4 regions of the Shigella dysenteriae genome follow, and region 2 is predicted to be linked to each of the others. Evidence: predicted binding sites of a transcription regulator. Region 2 holds the regulator's gene; each other region holds the start of a gene.
The links. Region 2 encodes CRP, which controls carbon source genes, mostly activating them, when cyclic AMP is high. Its sites were predicted from a motif close to ATGTGANNNNNNTCACAT; they were not measured.

Region 1 (5,148 bases), 2.3 Mb from region 2:
CGATTAATAAGAATTTCTTTACTGACAGGGTGAGCAGGGCACTTTTATCCTGTCAGTTCGTTTTACGCACTTCTTCCGGGCTATACACCCTTCTCGGCAGTTTTTAACGCCGCTATACGCCTCACAGGGCTCTTAAGCACCGACGTTGACTTGTGACCTGTAAAGTACACTATCCCTGTGTTTAGGCGTTATACATCGTCGCAAATATGATGAAGGCTAATGCTGTCGGTTTATGGAAAAGTTACTTTGGGTAAACAAAAAAACGGCCCCAGAAGGGGCCGTTTATGTTGCCAGACAGCGCTACTGATTAAGCGGATTTTTTCGCTTTTTTCTCAGCTTTAGCCGGAGCGGCTTCTTTTTTCGCTGCAGTTTCACCTTCTACATAATCACGACCGTAGTAGGTATCCAGCAGAATCTGTTTCAGCTCGGAGATCAGCGGGTAACGCGGGTTAGCGCCAGTGCACTGGTCATCGAATGCATCTTCAGACAGTTTATCCACGTTCGCCAGGAAGTCTGCTTCCTGAACGCCAGCTTCACGGATAGATTTCGGAATACCCAGTTCAGCCTTCAGCGTTTCCAGCCATGCCAGCAGTTTCTCGATCTTAGCAGCAGTACGGTCGCCCGGTGCGCTCAGACCCAGGTGGTCGGCAATTTCAGCATAACGACGGCGAGCCTGCGGACGGTCATACTGGCTGAATGCAGTCTGCTTGGTCGGGTTGTCGTTCGCATTGTAGCGAATAACGTTACAAATCAGCAGGGCGTTTGCCAGACCGTGCGGAATATGGAACTGGGAACCCAGTTTGTGCGCCATTGAGTGACATACACCCAGGAAGGCGTTCGCAAACGCGATACCCGCGATAGTCGCTGCACTGTGAACACGTTCACGCGCTACCGGATTTTTAGACCCTTCGTGGTAGGACGCTGGCAGATATTCTTTCAGCAGTTTCAGTGCCTGCAGAGCCTGACCATCAGAGAACTCAGATGCCAGTACAGAAACATAAGCTTCCATGGCGTGAGTTACTGCGTCCAGACCACCGAAAGCACACAGGGACTTCGGCATGTCCATAACCAGGTTGGCGTCGACAATCGCCATATCCGGGGTCAGCGCATAGTCCGCCAGCGGGTATTTCTGACCAGTAGCGTCGTCAGTTACAACCGCAAACGGAGTGACTTCAGAACCTGTACCAGAAGTGGTGGTGACAGCAATCATTTTCGCTTTCACGCCCATTTTCGGGAACTTGTAGATACGTTTACGGATATCCATAAAGCGCAGCGCCAGCTCTTCGAAGTGAGTTTCCGGATGTTCGTACATAACCCACATGATCTTCGCGGCGTCCATCGGGGAACCACCACCCAGCGCGATAATCACGTCTGGTTTGAAGGAGTTTGCCAGTTCTGCACCTTTACGAACGATGCTCAGGGTCGGGTCCGCTTCTACTTCGAAGAAGACTTCAGTTTCAACGCCTGCTGCTTTCAGTACGGAAGTGATCTGATCAGCATAACCATTGTTGAACAGGAAGCGGTCAGTCACGATGAGCGCACGTTTGTGGCCATCAGTAATCACTTCATCCAGCGCGATTGGCAGGGAGCCACGGCGGAAGTAGATAGATTTCGGAAGTTTGTGCCACAACATGTTTTCAGCTCGCTTAGCAACGGTTTTCTTGTTGATCAGGTGTTTCGGACCAACGTTTTCAGAGATGGAGTTACCACCCCAGGAACCACAACCCAGAGTCAGGGAAGGTGCGAGTTTGAAGTTATACAGGTCACCGATACCACCCTGAGAAGCCGGGGTGTTAATCAGGATACGAGCCGTTTTCATTTTCTGACCGAAGTAAGAAACGCGAGCCGGTTGGTTATCCTGGTCAGTGTACAGGCAAGAGGTATGACCGATACCACCCATAGCAACCAGTTTCTCTGCTTTTTCTACCGCGTCTTCGAAATCTTTAGCGCGGTACATTGCCAGAGTCGGGGACAGTTTTTCATGTGCGAACGGTTCGCTTTCATCAACAACGGTCACTTCACCGATCAGAATCTTGGTGTTTTCTGGTACAGAGAAGCCTGCCAGTTCAGCAATTTTATAGGCTGGCTGACCAACGATAGCCGCGTTCAACGCACCGTTTTTCAGGATAACGTCCTGAACAGCTTTCAGCTCTTTACCCTGCAACAGATAGCCGCCGTGGGTTGCGAAACGTTCACGTACTGCGTCATAAACAGAGTCAACAACAACAACAGACTGTTCAGAAGCACAGATTACGCCGTTGTCGAAGGTTTTGGACATCAGTACAGATGCAACTGCACGTTTGATATCAGCAGTTTCATCGATAACAACCGGAGTGTTACCCGCGCCTACGCCGATAGCTGGTTTACCGGAGCTGTATGCGGCTTTAACCATGCCCGGACCACCAGTCGCGAGGATCAGGTTGATGTCTGGGTGGTGCATCAGTGCGTTAGACAGTTCAACAGAAGGTTGATCGATCCAGCCGATCAGATCTTTCGGAGCACCGGCAGCGATAGCAGCCTGCAGAACGATATCAGCCGCTTTGTTGGTGGCATCTTTTGCACGCGGGTGCGGGGAGAAGATAATGGCGTTACGGGTCTTCAGACTGATCAGCGATTTGAAGATAGCAGTTGAAGTCGGGTTAGTGGTCGGAACGATACCGCAAATAATACCGATTGGTTCAGCGATAGTGATGGTACCAAAAGTGTCGTCTTCAGACAGAACACCACAGGTTTTTTCATCTTTATAGGCGTTGTAGATATATTCAGAAGCAAAGTGGTTTTTGATCACTTTATCTTCGACGATACCCATGCCGGATTCGGCAACGGCCATTTTCGCGAGTGGGATTCGAGCATCTGCAGCAGCCAGAGCGGCGGCGCGGAAGATTTTGTCTACTTGCTCTTGAGTGAAACTGGCATATTCACGCTGGGCTTTTTTTACACGCTCTACGAGTGCGTTAAGTTCAGCGACATTAGTAACAGCCATAATGCTCTCCTGATAATGTTAAACTTTTTTAGTAAATCATCTGCTCGAATACGAGAGTATAGTCAGTGCGGTGATGATTTGCTTAACCGATGAAAATCAAAAGCTTACTCGCGCTCACACTCACTGTGATTTACTAAAAGAGTTTAAACATTAGAGTTATTATCTCTAATGCGTCACTTCCAGGTGGCGTAAGCAAGATTACTCACTTCTGGGTACTGATTACGTGATCCAAATCAAATTTTTGCAAAGCTGACACCTTTCAGCATCGCTTTTCGCCATTATAGCTAACAGTTAATAAATTGTAGTATGATTTGGTGGCTACATTAGCATGTTTTGCACAACTAGATAACAATAACGAATGATAGCAATTTTAAGTAGTTAGGAGGTGAAAAATGCTGTCAAAAGGCGTATTGTCAGCGCGTCTTTTCAACCTTATTTATGGCTAACATTATCCGGCTTTTGCTTCGGAGCTAACCGTGATTCAGACCCTTTTTGATTTTCCCGTTTACTTCAAATTTTTCATCGGGTTATTTGCGCTGGTCAACCCGGTAGGGATTATTCCCGTCTTTATCAGCATGACCAGTTATCAGACAGCGGCAGCGCGAAACAAAACTAACCTTACAGCCAACCTGTCTGTGGCCATTATCTTGTGGATCTCGCTTTTTCTCGGCGACACGATTCTGCAACTTTTTGGTATATCAATTGATTCGTTCCGTATCGCCGGGGGCATCCTGGTGGTGACGATAGCGATGTCGATGATCAGCGGCAAGCTTGGCGAGGATAAACAGAACAAGCAAGAAAAATCAGAAACCGCGGTACGTGAAAGCATTGGTGTGGTGCCACTGGCGTTGCCGTTGATGGCGGGGCCAGGGGCGATCAGTTCTACCATCGTCTGGGGTACGCGTTATCACAGCATTAGCTATCTGTTTGGTTTCTTTGTGGCTATTGCATTGTTCGCTTTATGTTGTTGGGGATTGTTCCGCATGGCACCGTGGCTGGTACGGGTTTTACGCCAGACCGGCATCAACGTGATTACGCGTATTATGGGGCTATTGCTGATGGCATTGGGGATTGAATTTATCGTTACTGGTATTAAGGGGATTTTCCCCGGCCTGCTTAATTAATTCCTTTCAAATGAAACGGAGCTGCCATGCTCCGTTTACTTCGTCATTATTTTTACTTTGTTCCCGCCCAGTTATCAAAAGCAAAAGGAATAGGTAAAAATATTCTTCTCAAATTACAGTTAGTTATAAGGATTTCCTTAACTGCTTCTCCTCACCATCATGTTATTTTCGCCACATCATAATCCTGGGCTTGCTGAAGAATAATTGAAATGATATTAGTAATTCCACTGCCTTTGGTAGAGGAAAGTGCTAAATAATAATCAATTGTTAAATTATTGTGCATTTCACTACTGGAACTGTAATCAGAAAAGATAGACATGCTTAACCAATCTCTATTTGATTGAATTGAAAGATGTTTGTTAAGACATGGATGCAAGCTATAGATTCTGATACGGTCAATAAAAGAGAATTGCTTAACAATTTTGCAAAATGTATTGGCGAGTAAGAAGCGCATTTGGTACTTTCCGGGCAACCGCCAGGCGATTCTTTATTGGTAATGAGAATAATTAACAATTAAAGAGCGTCGTGAAAGAATAATGTGTCTCGACAGGGGAGACACAGTACGAATCGACATAAGGTGATCGTCTGAATCACCAGAATAAATAAAGTCGGTGATAGCAATCCGTAACGATAAAGTAACCTGACAGCAGAAAGTCTCCGAGCCTGTGCAGGGTCCCAATCCGGGATTACACATGCTGGTTAATACCAGTAATTATAATGAGGGAGTCCAAAAAACAATGACCAACATCACCAAGAGAAGTTTAGTAGCAGCTGGCGTTCTGGCTGCGCTAATGGCAGGGAATGTCGCGCTGGCAGCTGATGTACCCGCAGGCGTCACACTGGCGGAAAAACAAACGCTGGTACGTAACAATGGTTCAGAAGTTCAGTCATTAGATCCGCACAAAATTGAAGGTGTTCCGGAGTCTAATATCAGCCGAGACCTGTTTGAAGGCTTACTGGTCAGCGATCTTGACGGCCATCCGGCACCTGGCGTCGCTGAATCCTGGGATAATAAAGACGCGAAAGTCTGGACCTTCCATT
Region 2 (5,148 bases):
AATGGTATCGATAAGACGCGGAAGGATGTACTGCTCACCGTTCAGCCACAACAGTTGCAGGGTATACACTGCGGTAATAGTAAAACCGACCGTCGCCCAGCCGTAGTTTTTGCGCAATATCAGGTAGCTGGCAAGGGTGGTAATCAGCATCAAGGTCAGGGTGTAACCTTCGGGAATTTTAAAGTGCAGCGCCACGCCCGCAATGATTAACCCGACCACGGTTCCCACGGAGCGATTCACAATCCTCAGACGGGTTGCACCATAGCCATTTTGCGTCACCAGCAATACCGTCATCAGGATCCAGTACGACTTCGGCAGATGCAGCGCGGTGCCCATCAGGCTGGCAACGCTTAACATCACACTGAGTCGTCCGGCATTGCGTAGCGCCGGAGACTTTAGTGACAGATAACTTTTCAGCGCCGGAAGTAACGGCATTCGCCGCTGTTTATCGGCCAGTAAGTCACGGGCATAGAGCGGTTTTTGGGTGCGCAGCACGCGGGCGATGCGGCTGAAATGCCAGTAGCAGAATTGCCCAACCGGATTATCCGGATGCTGGCGGGCGATTTTTTCCAGTGCGCCAATTTGCTTTTCCATCGTAAAACGCGTTGGCAGGCGATGGTAAAGAATGTCATCAGCCAGCACGCGCAGGCGAGCGGCGACGGTTTGCGCATTCCAGCGGATAACTTCTTCCGCATGGCTACGCTCGACCAGCTTTTGCACCTCTTCCGGCTGATGCAAACTGACCGAAATATGTTCCTGTAAATCCAGCGCCTCCTGGAAAATACGCAGCATCCGCTTGTAATCAGTATTATTTTGCGCGGAAAGCATATGCATTTGCTGATAGCACTGGGTAATTAGATCGACCGCTTTTTGCTGGCGCACCAGCAGCGGCGGCAGCGCTTTTTCAGGGTCGGTGTGCTGGGTAAGCAGGCTGTATTTGGCTTCACAATAATCTGCCAGTTCACGGTACAGCAGACTTAGTGACTCGCGCAGCGGTTGTTCGCGCCAGATCCAGAACCAAAACCAGTTAAACAATCCGTACCAGAGAGTGCCCAACGCATAGATGAGCAACGGTTCCCAGACCGGCATGTATCCCGCCAGACTGAGGGTAAAAATGGCTGCCAGCAGCGATGCGGGAAGCAATTTTGCGTGCAATGGCCCCAACTCAGCAGTGACGCCAAGTACCAGCGTTAATCCGGTCAGCAAAAAGGGCAGGGGAACATCTTTTGCCAGTAGCAGCTGTGTCAGTAAGCTACAGGTGGCAAACAGCGACGCACCAATGATTAAGCGTTTGAAAAAACGTTTATGAGGCGTATCAAGGCCCGCAATATTGCAACAGGCAGGAACGAGAGAGAAGAGCAGACCGAATCGTAATTCGCCAAGCATTAACCCAACGGCCACGGGCAAACATAGCACCAGCGTTTGTCGAAGTGCATAGTTGATATCGGGGTGATAAATCAGTCTGCGCCACATCGGGGGAAACAAAATGGCGCGCTACCAGGTAACGCGCCACTCCGACGGGATTAACGAGTGCCGTATACGACGATGGTTTTACCGTGTGCGGAGATCAGGTTCTGATCTTCAAGCATCTTCAGAATGCGTCCCACGGTTTCACGAGAACAGCCGACAATCTGACCGATTTCCTGACGGGTAATTTTGATTTGCATACCGTCCGGGTGAGTCATAGCGTCTGGTTGTTTTGCCAGATTCAGCAGAGTCTGTGCAATGCGGCCCGTCACGTCGAGGAACGCCAGGTTGCCTACTTTCTCTGAAGTGACTTGCAGACGACGCGCCATCTGTGCAGACAGACGCATCAGAATGTCCGGGTTTACCTGAATCAATTGGCGAAATTTTTTGTACGAAATTTCAGCCACTTCACAGGCGGTTTTCGCACGTACCCATGCGCTACGTTCCTGGCCCTCTTCAAACAGGCCCAGTTCGCCAATAAAATCACCCTGATTCAGATAGGAGAGGATCATTTCTTTACCCTCTTCGTCTTTGATCAGCACTGCCACAGAGCCTTTAACGATGTAGTACAGCGTTTCCGCTTTTTCACCCTGGTGAATAAGCGTGCTCTTGGATGGGTACTTATGAATGTGGCAATGAGACAAGAACCATTCGAGAGTCGGGTCTGTTTGCGGTTTGCCAAGCACCATGCGCGGTTATCCTCTGTTATAAGCTTTCTCCAGAGCCAGATAACGCCGCTGTCTCTGGATTGCCGAAATATGCTTCCCGCTACCTGGGAAGGGGCTATCAACTGTACTGCACGGTAATGTGACGTCCTTTGCATACATGCAGTACATCAATGTATTACTGTAGCATCCTGACTGTTTTAGCATAGCTTTCGCTTTGTGTCTCCTGGTGTCTCGCTTCAGCATGACCCAGGTCGCCTTCCGTTGCGCGATTTGGTTAGTACGCGTACTCTGTCAGGAAAATTGACGCAGTGGAGTAGCAAAAATGCAAGCGCGAGTGAAGTGGGTCGAAGGGTTAACTTTTCTGGGCGAATCCGCCTCTGGTCATCAGATTTTAATGGACGGCAACTCAGGCGATAAAGCACCAAGTCCGATGGAAATGGTGTTGATGGCGGCGGGTGGTTGCAGTGCCATCGATGTGGTTTCGATCCTGCAAAAAGGGCGTCAGGATGTGGTCGATTGTGAAGTAAAATTGACCTCTGAACGCCGCGAAGAGGCACCACGCCTGTTTACGCACATTAATCTACATTTTATCGTCACCGGTCGCGACCTGAAAGACGCAGCGGTTGCGCGTGCGGTTGATCTCTCTGCCGAGAAATATTGTTCAGTGGCGTTGATGCTGGAAAAAGCGGTGAATATTACTCACTCGTATGAAGTGGTTGCCGCGTGATTTAACTATCCCGTTGTGAAGCCGGATAGTATTTTATCCGGCGTAATAGCAGAGTTACTCGATTTTCTTTCCTTCCATCAATCGTTGCACCAGCGGCAGCATAATTAATTCCATTGCCAGACCCATTTTGCCGCCGGGCACCACTAACGTATTGATGTGGGAAATGAATGAGCCTTGCAACATCGCCAGCAGCCAGGGGAAATCGATCCCTTCCAGATTACGAAAATGGATCACCACAAAGCTTTCATCCAGCGACGGGATACCTTTTGCCGCGAACGGGTTTGAAGTGTCGACGGTGGGAACGCGCTGGAAGTTAAGATGGGTGCGGGAAAACTGCGGTGTGATGTAGTTGATATAGTCTTCCATTGAACGCACTACTGAGTCCATCACTGCTTCTCGTGAGTGCCCGCGCTCGCTGGTGTCGCGGATCAGTTTTTGAATCCACTCAAGGTTAACGATAGGCACCACGCCGACCAGTAAGTCCACATGCTGCGCAACGTTATGCTGTGGCGTGACTACGCCGCCGTGTAAACCTTCATAAAACAGTACATCAGTGGGTTCTGGTAAAGGTTGCCAGGGGGTGAATGTTCCCGGTACCTGATTCCAGGGTACGGCTTCATCGTAGGTATGCAGATATTTGCGAGATTTCCCTTTGCCGCTCTGACCGTATTCAATGAAGGTTTGTTCCAGCAGGCCGAAGTCGTTCGCTTCGGGGCCGAAGTAGCTGATATGCCGCCCGGCGTCGCGCGCTTTGCGGATCGCCATGTCCATTTCCGGGCGGGTGTAACGGTGAAAACTGTCGCCTTCCACCTCGGCTGCATGCAGATTTAACTGGGCGAATATTTTACGAAACGCGAGGCTGGTGGTGGTGGTCCCCGCGCCGCTGGATCCTGTTACCGCAATGACCGGATGTTTGGCAGACATAGTAACTCCATGACTTAGCTATCATTATTATCTCGTCCGCCGACGGTTGCAGGTTATTCGCGAAACTGACTGCGCGGCATGATATTGACCGTTTCGTGCAGCTCTGACCATACCAGCACCGCTTCTCCGCACTGTAGCTGGCGTTTGACGTCGGCGACTTTCTGTTCAAGTGTACGCTCATGTTCACCATAATCGGTGCCTTCACGTAACACAAAGCTTTCAATTAAATTTTCCAGCGTTTCGGGGGAGAGGTCTTGCCACGGAATCAACATGATTTCGCCTCCAGATACGTTGTTAACCAGTCAGGAATGCGTGACTCCAGCCACATTTGCGGATGAAGTAATGTACCGCCAATAAAGCCAACATGACCGCCATGTTCAGTCAGTTGATACTCCACCTGCGGGGGGAGACTTTCCGGTTTCGGGATCACCTGATGATCCATAAACGGATCGTCTTTAGCGTGAATAATCAGCGTCGGTTTGGCGATCCGGTTCAGCATCGGCATGGCGCTACACTGACGATAATAGTCGATAGCGTCAGCGTAGCCGTGAATCCTGGCGGTGATGAGATCGTCAAATTCACGGATGCGACGTACCGATTTTAATTGCGCGAGATTTATCGGCAGCGTTCCGGGGTAGGCAGCCAGCTTGCGTGCGGCATTGGCTTTTAACAGGTTCAGCAAGTAACGCTGATAAACGCGGGAAAAGCCCTTTTCCATATGATAGCTACAGGCTTCCAGCATAAACGGCGCAGAGACAATCACCGCCGCATCAACCGGGAGATCATTGCCTTCCTTTGCCAGCAAACAGGCCAGCATATTACCGCCGAGCGAATAGCCGACGGCAGCCGTTGGCGCATGACCAAATTCGCGTTGCAGCCAGCGTAAAAACCAACTGGCGTCTTCGGTTTCGCCCGAATGGTAAATGCGGTGCATACGGTTTGGTTCACCGCTGCATCCGCGAAAATGCATCACCACGCCCAGCCAGCCGCGCTTTTGCGCCGCCTCAACCAGACCGTGGGCGTAAGGGCTATTGAGACTGCCTTCCAGCCCGTGAAATACCACTAAACGCGGTTTATGCCGTGCCTGTGCAGGGGCTTCACTCCACGCGAGATCGACAAAATCGCCGTCGGGCAACTCCAGCCGCTGCCAGTACGGGGTGAATTTCACCTTGCGACGAAACAGACGCGGCAGCATGGTTTGCAGATGACAATTGCTAAAGCCGCGCATAGGGGTGAATTCAGCACTGCTGCTGAATTCATTGGCATCGGTCGTCGTTATCTGCGCCATCAGTTGCTTTGGCCTTCCAGCAACATCTGCTCAAGCTGCTCCTGGGCTTCCAGCCATGCCATTTCGCACTCTTC
Region 3 (5,148 bases), 1.5 Mb from region 2:
CATACGCGTAAAACAGCCAGCGCTGGCGCGATTTAGCCCCGACGTATCCCCACTGTTCGTCCATTTCCGCGCAGACGATGACGTCACTGCCCGGCTGTATGCGCGAGGTTACCGACTGCGGCCTGAGTTTTTTAAATGGCGGAAAATCGTGTTGAGGCCAACGCCCATAATGCGGGCGGTTGCCCGGCATCCAACGCCATTCATGGCCATATCAATGATTTTCTGGTGCGTACCGGGTTGAGAAGCGGTGTAAGTGAACTGCAGTTGCCATGTTTTACGGCAGTGAGAGCAGAGATAGCGCTGATGTCCGGCGGTGCTTTTGCCGTTACGCACCACCCCGTCAGTAGCTGAACAGGAGGGACAGCTGATAGAAACAGAAGCCACTGGAGCACCTCAAAAACACCATCATACACTAAATCAGTAAGTTGGCAGCATCACCGCGTGTTTGTTACGGATTAATTCATAAAGAAATGCATTTGGGTGTTAGCTTGAAGAGTAGCTGGTTGATGTTATTGTGCCAGGAGGGGCAGGCTAAGGTGCTGTATCGATATGCTTCGGCAATTGCGTGTGCCGCAGATGGAGATGAAATGCCAATAAAAAAGCCTGAGTTCGATGAGGGACGAACTCAGGCTAGTGTTCAGTTTTACAGTAACACGCCGCGGCGCGTTGGCTGATTAGAACTGGTAGACTAAGCCCACAGCCACGATATCATCGGTAGCGATGCCGTTTTCTTTGTAGAAGTCGTCGTCGTTGTCCAGCAGGTTGATTTTGTAATCAACATAAGTGGACATGTTTTTGTTGAAGTAGTAGGTCATACCAATATCAACATATTTAACCAGATCTTTGTTGGTGTAATGATGATTACCCTGGCTGTCGAAGTTATCACTATTTACACCGCCTAAATCCTTACCTTTAGATTGCAGGTAAGCGATGGACGGGCGCAGACCGAAGTCGAACTGATACTGAGCAACAACTTCAAAGTTTTGGGTTTTGTTAGCGATGGCATCAGCATCACCGTAACCAGTCATGTTACGGGTTTCAGCATACATAGCTGCTAAGTAAACGTTATTAGCGTCGTATTTAGCACCAACGGTCCATGCTTCTGCTGTTTCACCGCCAGCAGTTGCATCGAAGCGATCTCCATAACGAGTGTTATGAGTACCTTTGTGAACCTGATTGTCGGTACGGTCAGAGTTAGAGTAAGCAGCGCCCAGACTTAAACCAAAGTCAAAGTCATAGGAAGTGGACATACCGTAACCGTCGCCGTTCTCTTTAGCAAGTTTACGTCCATTACCGTTACCTGAACCTTCTTGATCAAATAATCCGCTTTTCTCGTTGTTACCCTGATACTGGAGTGCAAAGTTCAGACCATCAACTTGACCAAAGAAACCATTGTTACGATAGGTTGCTACGCTGTTAGCACGACCGTTCATGAAGTTGTCAGCGCCAGCATAGGTATCTCCACCAAATTCTGGCAGCATATCGGTCCATGCTTCTACGTCATATACGACACCGTAGTTACGACCATAGTCGAAAGTACCATTCTGACCAAAGCCGAAACCTGCAAATGCCAGACGCGTTGCGGTATTACCCTTGTCGCTTTCAGGACCGTTTGCGCCAATGTTAAATTCCCACTGACCATAACCAGTGAACTGGTCAGCGATCTGGGTTTCACCTTTGAAACCGATACGGGCATATGACATGTCGCCATCACTGCCAGAGTCATCAGAGAAGTAGTGCAGACCCGCTACTTTTCCGTACAAATCCAGTTTATTGCCATCTTTATTATAGACTTCAGCCGCATTTGCTGCGCCAGCAACTAATAACGCCGGGACCAGCATTGCCAGAACTTTTCTTTTCATTATGTATTCCCTTGTGATTATAATCTTCATGAATATATCAATAAGTGCCGTTATCCAAAAAAAAGCACATTTGGATACTATTCTATGAAGTTCATTTTATTTTAAAGATTACATGTAACAAATATATTTAAAAGATTTCAAAATGTTTCTAATCTATTTAATATAATTCAGAATTATGAATTCCAAATATAAATATTCATGAAGATTATAAATGCATATCAATAAGTTATGAGTTGAACGGAAAGATAGGGAGTATCAATGATTGTTGCGCTAAACGGCTGGTGTGATCACGAGCACATTAATGAAGGCATAAAAAAAAGCCGGCATCATGCCGGCCCAAAAAATATAAACAAGACGATAAAAGGCTAATAACGGAGGCATCATGACACAGAAAAATAAAAAGGTATAATTGTATTCAGTGCTAATATATTGATTAAATGAATTAATAAAGCCGATATCAAAGATAAATAAAATCGCTCAAAACGATTTTTCCTGTATTCACTGCCGTTGCGCATAATTTATCTATTTGTTCAAAAAATGATTGAGTCTTGACTGGCTCATTCAATGTGGAAAAATGTGACTTTTATCACATAATAGTACTAAGTCTGAATTTTCCGGGTTATCTCAAAATGGAATACGGTTCGACAAAGATGGAAGAGAGACTCTCTCGCAGCCCTGGCGGCAAACTGGCTTTGTGGGCTTTCTATACATGGTGTGGCTATTTCGTCTGGGCAATGGCGCGTTACATCTGGGTGATTAGCCGGATCCCCGATGCCCCCGTGTCGGGATTTGAAAGCGATTTAGGCTCTACCGCGGGAAAGTGGTTAGGGGCACTGGTCGGATTTTTATTTATGGCTCTGGTCGGGGCATTGTTAGGCAGCATTGCCTGGTACACCCGACCTCGTCCCGCACGTAGCAGACGCTATGAATAAAAACTGCTAAGGTGGCGACTCTTTGGCAACGGAGCGCGTATGGACTTACAACACTGGCAGGCACAGTTCGAAAACTGGTTGAAAAACCATCATCAGCACCAGGACGCGGCCCATGACGTGTGTCATTTTCGCCGCGTCTGGGCTACGGCACAGAAGCTGGCGGCAGATGACGATGTCGATATGCTGGTGATTTTAACAGCCTGTTATTTCCACGATATTGTGAGCCTGGCGAAAAATCATCCGCAACGGCAGCGTTCTTCAATCCTGGCGGCAGAAGAGACGCGTCGCCTGCTCCGTGAAGAGTTCGTGCAATTTCCGGCGGAGAAAATTGAGGCCGTTTGTCATGCCATTGCCGCTCACAGTTTCAGCGCGCAAATCGCCCCCTTAACCACGGAAGCTAAAATTGTCCAGGATGCGGATCGGCTGGAAGCCCTGGGGGCGATTGGCCTGGCACGTGTGTTTGCCGTTTCAGGGGCATTGGGCGTGGCGCTGTTTGATGCCGAAGATCCGCTCGCACAGCATCGCCCGCTTGATGATAAACGTTACGCGCTGGATCATTTCCAGACTAAGTTGCTGAAGCTACCGCAAACCATGCAAACCGTAAGAGGCAAGCAGCTGGCGCAGCACAACGCGCATTTTTTAGTCGAGTTTATGGCGAAGCTCAGTGCCGAACTGGCGGGGGAGAATGAAGGTGTCGATCACAAGGTGATAGATGCGTTTTCACCCGCGGGCTGAGCGCGTGGCCCTAAATGGCTGTAATTATGTTAACCTGTCGGCCATCTCAGATGGCCGGTTAAATCTATGCAGGAAAATATATCAGTAACCGATTCATACAGCACCGGGAATGCCGCACAGGCAATGCTGGAGAAACTGCTGCAAATTTATGATGTTAAAACGCTGGTGGCGCAGCTTAATGGTGTGGGTGAGAATCACTGGAGCGCGGCAATTTTAAAACGTGCGCTGGCGAATGACTCGGCATGGCACCGTTTAAGTGAGAAAGAGTTCGCCCATCTGCAAACGTTGTTACCCAAACCACCGGCACATCATCCGCATTATGCGTTTCGCTTTATCGATCTATTTGCCGGAATTGGCGGTATCCGTCGCGGTTTTGAATCGATTGGCGGACAGTGCGTGTTTACCAGCGAATGGAACAAACATGCGGTACGCACTTATAAAGCCAACCATTATTGCGACCCGGCGACGCATCATTTTAATGAAGATATCCGCGACATCACCCTCAGCCATAAAGAAGGCGTGAGTGATGAGGCGGCGGCGGAACATATTCGTCAACACATTCCTGAACACGATGTTTTACTGGCCGGTTTCCCATGTCAGCCATTTTCGCTGGCTGGCGTATCGAAAAAGAACTCGCTCGGGCGGGCGCACGGTTTTGCCTGCGATACTCAGGGCACGCTGTTCTTTGATGTGGTGCGCATTATCGACGCGCGTCGTCCGGCGATGTTTGTGCTCGAAAACGTCAAAAACCTGAAAAGCCACGACCAGGGTAAAACGTTCCGCATCATCATGCAGACGCTGGACGAACTGGGCTATGACGTGGCTGATGCAGAAGATAACGGGCCGGACGATCCGAAAATCATCGATGGTAAACATTTTCTGCCGCAGCACCGTGAACGCATCGTGCTGGTGGGTTTTCGTCGCGATCTTAATCTGAAAGCCGATTTTACTCTGCGTGATATCAGCGGATGTTTCCCTGCGCAGCGAGTGACGCTGGCGCAGCTGCTGGACCCGATGGTCGAGGCGAAATATATCCTGACGCCGGTACTGTGGAAGTACCTCTATCGATATGCGAAAAAACATCAGGCGCGCGGTAACGGCTTCGGTTATGGAATGGTTTATCCGAACAATCCGCAAAGCGTCACCCGTACGCTGTCTGCGCGTTATTACAAAGATGGCGCGGAAATTTTAATCGATCGCGGATGGGATATGGCCACGGGTGAGAAAGACTTTGACGATCCGCTGAATCAGCAACATCGTCCACGTCGGTTAACGCCTCGGGAATGCGCGCGCTTAATGGGTTTTGAAGCGCCGGGAGAAGCGAAATTCCGCATTCCGGTTTCGGACACTCAGGCCTATCGCCAGTTCGGTAACTCGGTGGTCGTGCCGGTCTTTGCCGCGGTGGCAAAACTGCTTGAGCCAAAAATCAAACAGGCGGTGGCGTTGCGTCAGCAAGAGGCACAACATGGCCGACGTTCACGATAAGGCCACTCGCAGCAAAAATATGCGCGCGATTGCCACGCGTGATACGGCGATTGAGAAGCGCCTCGCCAGTCTGTTAACCGGGCAGGGCCTGGCGTTTCACGTTCAGGACGCCAGTCTGCCCGGACGCCCGGATT
Region 4 (5,148 bases), 2.4 Mb from region 2:
CTTCGTCGTCTTTACCCAGTGCGTTCGGAACGATAGAGAAGGTGTAGGAGATACCATCTTTAGCGTAAGCAAACGGCAGTTTAGCAACGGAAGTCAGAGACGCTACAGCACCTTTCTGGTCACGACCGTGCATCGGGTTAGCACCCGGTCCGAACGGCGCGCCAGCACGACGACCGTCTGGGGTGTTACCCGTTTTCTTACCATACACAACGTTAGAAGTAATGGTCAGAACAGACTGAGTCGGGATAGCGTCACGGTAGGTATGCAGTTTCTGAATTTTCTTCATGAAACGTTCTACCAGGTCAACAGCCAGGTCATCTACACGCGGATCGTTGTTACCAAACTGCGGGTATTCGCCTTCGATTTCGAAGTCGATAGCCAGACCGTCTTCGTCACGAATCGGTTTAACTTTCGCATATTTGATTGCAGACAGGGAGTCAGCAGCAACGGACAGACCAGCGATACCACACGCCATGGTGCGGATAACGTCACGGTCGTGCAGCGCCATCAGAGAGGCTTCGTAGCTGTACTTGTCGTGCATGTAGTGAATGATGTTCAGTGCAGTGATGTACTGTTTAGCCAGCCAGTCCATGAAGTGATCCATGCGCTCCATCACTTCATCGTAGTTCAGGAGATCGCCTTTGATCGGTTCAGACTTCGGACCAACCTGCATTTTCAGTTTTTCGTCAACGCCGCCGTTGATTGCGTACAGCATGGTTTTCGCCAGGTTTGCACGCGCACCGAAGAACTGCATTTGTTTACCAACGATCATCGGGCTTACGCAGCAAGCGATAGCGTAGTCATCGTTGTTGAAGTCCGGACGCATCAGGTCATCGTTCTCATACTGCAGAGAAGAGGTGTCGATGGACACTTTAGCGGCGAATTTCTTGAAGTTCAGCGGCAGTTTTTCAGACCACAGAATGGTCATGTTCGGTTCCGGAGACGGACCCATGGTGTACAGGGTGTTCAGGAAACGGAAGCTGTTTTTGGTAACCAGGGTACGACCGTCGAGGCCCATACCACCGATAGATTCGGTTGCCCAGATCGGGTCGCCAGAGAACAGTTCATCGTACTCCGGAGTACGCAGGAAGCGAACCATACGCAGTTTCATGACCAGGTGGTCAACCATTTCCTGCGCTTCTTGTTCGGTGATCTTGCCAGCTTTCAGGTCACGTTCGATGTACACATCCAGGAAGGTGGAGGTACGACCGAAGGACATTGCAGCACCGTTCTGAGACTTAACAGCAGCCAGGTAGCCGAAGTAAGTCCACTGGATAGCTTCCTGAGCGTTGGTAGCCGGACCAGAGATGTCGTAGCCGTATTTCGCAGCCATTTCTTTCATCTGACCCAGAGCGCGGTGCTGTTCAGCGATTTCTTCGCGCAGACGGATAGTCTGTTCCAGGTTTACGCCGTTTTCCAGATCAGCCTGCAGAGAGGTGAACTGAGCGTATTTGTCTTTCATCAGGTAGTCGATACCGTACAGCGCAACGCGACGGTAGTCACCGATGATACGGCCACGGCCATAAGCATCTGGCAGACCGGTCAGAACACCGGATTTACGGCAACGCAGGATGTCCGGAGTGTAAACGTCGAACACGCCCTGGTTGTGAGTTTTACGGTATTCAGTGAAGATTTTTTTGATCATCGGGTCCAGTTCGCGGTTGTACGCTTTGCAGGAACCTTCGATCATTTTGATACCACCGAACGGGATAAGAGCACGTTTCAGCGGAGCTTCAGTCTGCAGACCAACAACTTTTTCCAACGCTTTGTTGATGTAGCCAGCGTCGTGAGAGGTGATGGTGGAAGCAACAGCGGTGTCAAAGTCAACTGGCGCGTGAGTGCGGTTTTCCAGTTTAACGCCTTCCATTACTTTGTCCCACAGGGTGGTGGTCGCTTCAGTAGCGCCAGCCAGGAAGGACTCGTCACCCTCGTACGGAGTGTAGTTTTTCTGAATGAAGTCACGGACGTTTACTTCATTCTGCCAGTCACCTTTGGTAAAACCTTCCCAGGCTGTGGCTAACTTTTCATTAAGCTCGGACATGTAACACCTACCTTCTTAAGTGGATTTTTTATTTACTGCGTACTTCGACAACCATTAATGGTGATCGTTTTCACGCAGGTAAATGACCCAGTATGTCAACCCAACCAACAAACCACCGCCGATAATATTACCGATCGTAACCGGAATCAGGTTATCAGTGATGAAATTCATCACGGTCAGGTGAGAAAAATTTTCCGGTGCAGAACCGACAGCGGTCCAGAATTCCGGAGATGCGAAGTCGCGGATTACAATACCCATCGGGATCATAAACATGTTTGCGATACTGTGCTCAAAACCGCTGGCAACAAACATCGCGACCGGCAGCACCATGATAAACGCTTTGTCCATCAGGCTGCGGCCAGAATAACTCATCCATACTGCCAGACATACCATCAGGTTTGCCAGGATACCAAGGCAGACGGCCTCAATAAAAGTATGGTGCACTTTGTGGTCGGCGGTTTGTAGGACGTTTAGTCCCCATTGACCATTTGCGGTCATATACTCGCCGGAAAGCCACATTAAAAGTACAAACAGCAGTGCGCCGACCAGGTTGCCAAAATAGACATTTAGCCAGTTTTTAGCCAACTGACCCCAGGTTATGCGCCCACTCGCCTTAGCAACAACAATCAACACTGTGGAAGTAAAGAGATCGGCTCCGCAGACAACACAAAGAATCAGCCCCAGAGAGAAGCAAATGCCGCCAACCAGTTTTGCCATGCCGAAGGGCATTGTGCCTGTGCCAGTGGTTGCTGTGATATAGAAGACGAATGCGATTGAGATGAAAACACCGGCGGTAATCGCCAGATAGAAAGTCTTAAGCGGATGTTTCGTTGCTTTATAGACACCCGCCTCTTCGGCCACTTTGGCCATTGCAGCAGGAAGTAAAAGATCAAAAGGGTTGTCAGCTTTCACACTAACTCTCTCTTTATTAAGTCGGCGACGAGATACTAACAAAGCATTATAGATGAGAAATTGATATAGATCATATCTCGCCTGGCTTATAGGCCCGTAACTCGCATGGTTTTTATGCAAATACGGAGTAAATATTTGATTATCCAAATAAAAATAAATTTTAAAAATTAACAAATGAGTTGAATTTTTTCCGCATCCTCCGCTAAAACAGTTAATTAAAAGGGAGCACCAGGCGAATAAAGTAACAATATCGATCGTATTTATTAAATACAAATTACCGATATTTAACCTTATAATTACAATTATTTTATTAATGCAAATATATGTAAAGCGGGGCATTAAAAAAACGCCCCGTAATATAACTCAGACGAATCATTAAGCCTACATTGCGTAGGCTATTTGATTTTATTTTGCCCAGAATGCTGCTTTGGCGCGCTGCAGCTTTTCGTAGGCCTTCAACAGCGACTGATGTGCAGCAAACGCGTGCAGATCGCTATCTACTGGTTGCAAGCCATAAAACGCCGCTTCGCCGCTCATTGCCGCACTGGCGGCTTCCACGGCATCTGCGCCGTACATGCGAACAAACGCATTCAGATATTGCAGCGGCTGGCGATCTTCTTCCTGTGCCAGTAATAACAACGTTTGCAGGCAGCGATAATAGTTGGCGCGTTCCGGGCTGAATACCGATGAGTTAAACTCCATCGTCCATTCGGTCCAGACCAGAGCCTGTTCCAGATCGCCACCAGCCAGCGCCAGCATGGCTTTTAATTCACCGATACGCAGGGTGTACCAACCGTTATCCGACCCGGTCGCCAGACCCAACAGCTCACGCACGCGGGTAAAGTCATCAAAACCTTCTTCATCCAGTTGCTCGATAAGGTTCAGGTAATCTTCTTTTTCCCACTCGCTGCCTGGTAGCGAGAGAATGGTGTCGCGCAGATGACTACCCATACTGTTATTCGCTAACCACAAATCTTCAGCCGGATAAATATCGGACATGCCAGGCACGATAATACGGCAAGCATAAACGCCCAGATGCTCGTAATCGGCAATATAAACTTCTTTATCTTCTTTGTTGAAGATAGCCATCAGCGTGGCGAACTCTTCCTCCGTGGTGCCGGAGAAATTCCAGTCCACAAACGGATAATCGGCATCCTGCTTGAACAGGTCCCAGGAGATTAAACCGCTGGAATCGATAAAGTGCGTTTCGAGGTTGGTATGTTCAGCGACTTCTTCATCATCGAAGGTTGGCGGAGTAAACACATCCAAATCTTTCAGGCCACGACCTTGCAGCAGCTCGGTCACGGTACGTTCCAGTGCTACGCCAAAATCAGGATGCGCACCGAAAGAGGCAAAGCAGGTGCCGTTAGCAGGATTAAACAGTACCACGCAAATCACCGGATACTGGCCGCCAAGGGAACCATCATATGCGAAGATCGGGAAACCTTCTGCTTCCAGTGTTTCGATCGCTTCAACCACCGCTGGGTAACGCGCCAGCACGTCTGCCGGGATTTCCGGCAAGCTGATGCTTTCAGCAATAATGCGGTTTTTCACGTAGCGTTCGAAAACTTCGGACAACCCCTGAACGCGTGCTTCGTTGCGGGTATTGCCAGCGGACATACCGTTAGAAACGTACAGGTTACCAATGATATTCATCGGAATATAAACGGTCTGATTGTCGGACTGGCGCGTAAACGGCAGACCGCAAATACCACGATCTTCGTTACCGGATTGTAGGTCAATCAGCATACTGCCGGTCAATTCATTCTCCGGATCGTAAAATGCGCGCAGACGGTCATCGAGCAGCCCTTCTGGCACATCGTCATTTTCGGTCAGTGGGAACCATTTTTCGTTGGGATAATGCACAAATGGACCGTTGGCGATGGTTTCGCCCAGCCAGAAATCAGCAAAAAAGTAGTTGGTTGAGAGACGCTCGAAATATTCACCGAGTGCAGAAGCCAGCGCCGCTTTCTTGGTTGCGCCTTTACCGTTGGTAAAACACAGTGCGCACTCTTTGTCGCGAATATGTACAGACCAGACGTTAGGCACGGGATTCAGCCAGGAGGCCTCTTCAATCTGAAAGCCGAGGTCTGAAAGTTTTTGCTGGAAGCGAGCGATGGAATCTTCCAGAGCGGCATCTTTGCCGGGGATAAATGTTTGCGTCATGAAAATCACTTTAGTCGTACGGAAAGCGC

Region 1: a site for CRP is predicted at 3,205-3,222, ahead of adhE (bifunctional acetaldehyde-CoA/alcohol dehydrogenase). Genes of this name have one in related genera too.
Region 3: a site for CRP is predicted at 2,437-2,454, ahead of drpB (cell division protein DrpB). Genes of this name have one in related genera too.
Region 4: a site for CRP is predicted at 3,012-3,029, ahead of focA (formate transporter FocA). Genes of this name have one in related genera too.

The regions. Positions count from the first base shown of each region.
Region 1 covers NZ_CP055055.1:2,113,690-2,118,837, forward strand. The annotation lists gene tdk (thymidine kinase) at 1-7, shown strand, start outside; gene adhE (bifunctional acetaldehyde-CoA/alcohol dehydrogenase) at 308-2,983, opposite strand; gene ychE (protein YchT) at 3,376-3,429, shown strand; gene ychE (NAAT family transporter YchE) at 3,460-4,107, shown strand; gene HUZ68_RS10170 (hypothetical protein) at 4,265-4,561, opposite strand; gene oppA (oligopeptide ABC transporter substrate-binding protein OppA) at 4,845-5,148, shown strand, end outside.
Region 2 covers NZ_CP055055.1:4,367,154-4,372,301, reverse strand. The annotation lists gene HUZ68_RS20980 (YccS/YhfK family putative transporter) at 1-1,473, opposite strand, end outside; gene crp (cAMP-activated global transcriptional regulator CRP) at 1,524-2,156, opposite strand; gene HUZ68_RS20970 (OsmC family protein) at 2,458-2,862, shown strand; gene HUZ68_RS20965 (phosphoribulokinase) at 2,917-3,786, opposite strand; gene HUZ68_RS20960 (YheU family protein) at 3,840-4,058, opposite strand; gene HUZ68_RS20955 (hydrolase) at 4,052-5,074, opposite strand; gene HUZ68_RS20950 (ABC transporter ATP-binding protein) at 5,074-5,148, opposite strand, start outside.
Region 3 covers NZ_CP055055.1:2,849,590-2,854,737, reverse strand. The annotation lists one part of gene HUZ68_RS13815 (IS1-like element IS1B family transposase) at 1-135, opposite strand, end outside; one part of gene HUZ68_RS13815 (IS1-like element IS1B family transposase) at 135-384, opposite strand; gene ompC (porin OmpC) at 675-1,862, opposite strand; gene drpB (cell division protein DrpB) at 2,513-2,794, shown strand; gene HUZ68_RS13800 (phosphohydrolase) at 2,834-3,529, shown strand; gene dcm (DNA-cytosine methyltransferase) at 3,596-5,014, shown strand; gene vsr (VSPR family DNA mismatch endonuclease) at 4,995-5,148, shown strand, end outside.
Region 4 covers NZ_CP055055.1:1,736,079-1,741,226, forward strand. The annotation lists gene pflB (formate C-acetyltransferase) at 1-2,041, opposite strand, end outside; gene focA (formate transporter FocA) at 2,096-2,953, opposite strand; gene ycaO (30S ribosomal protein S12 methylthiotransferase accessory factor YcaO) at 3,359-5,119, opposite strand.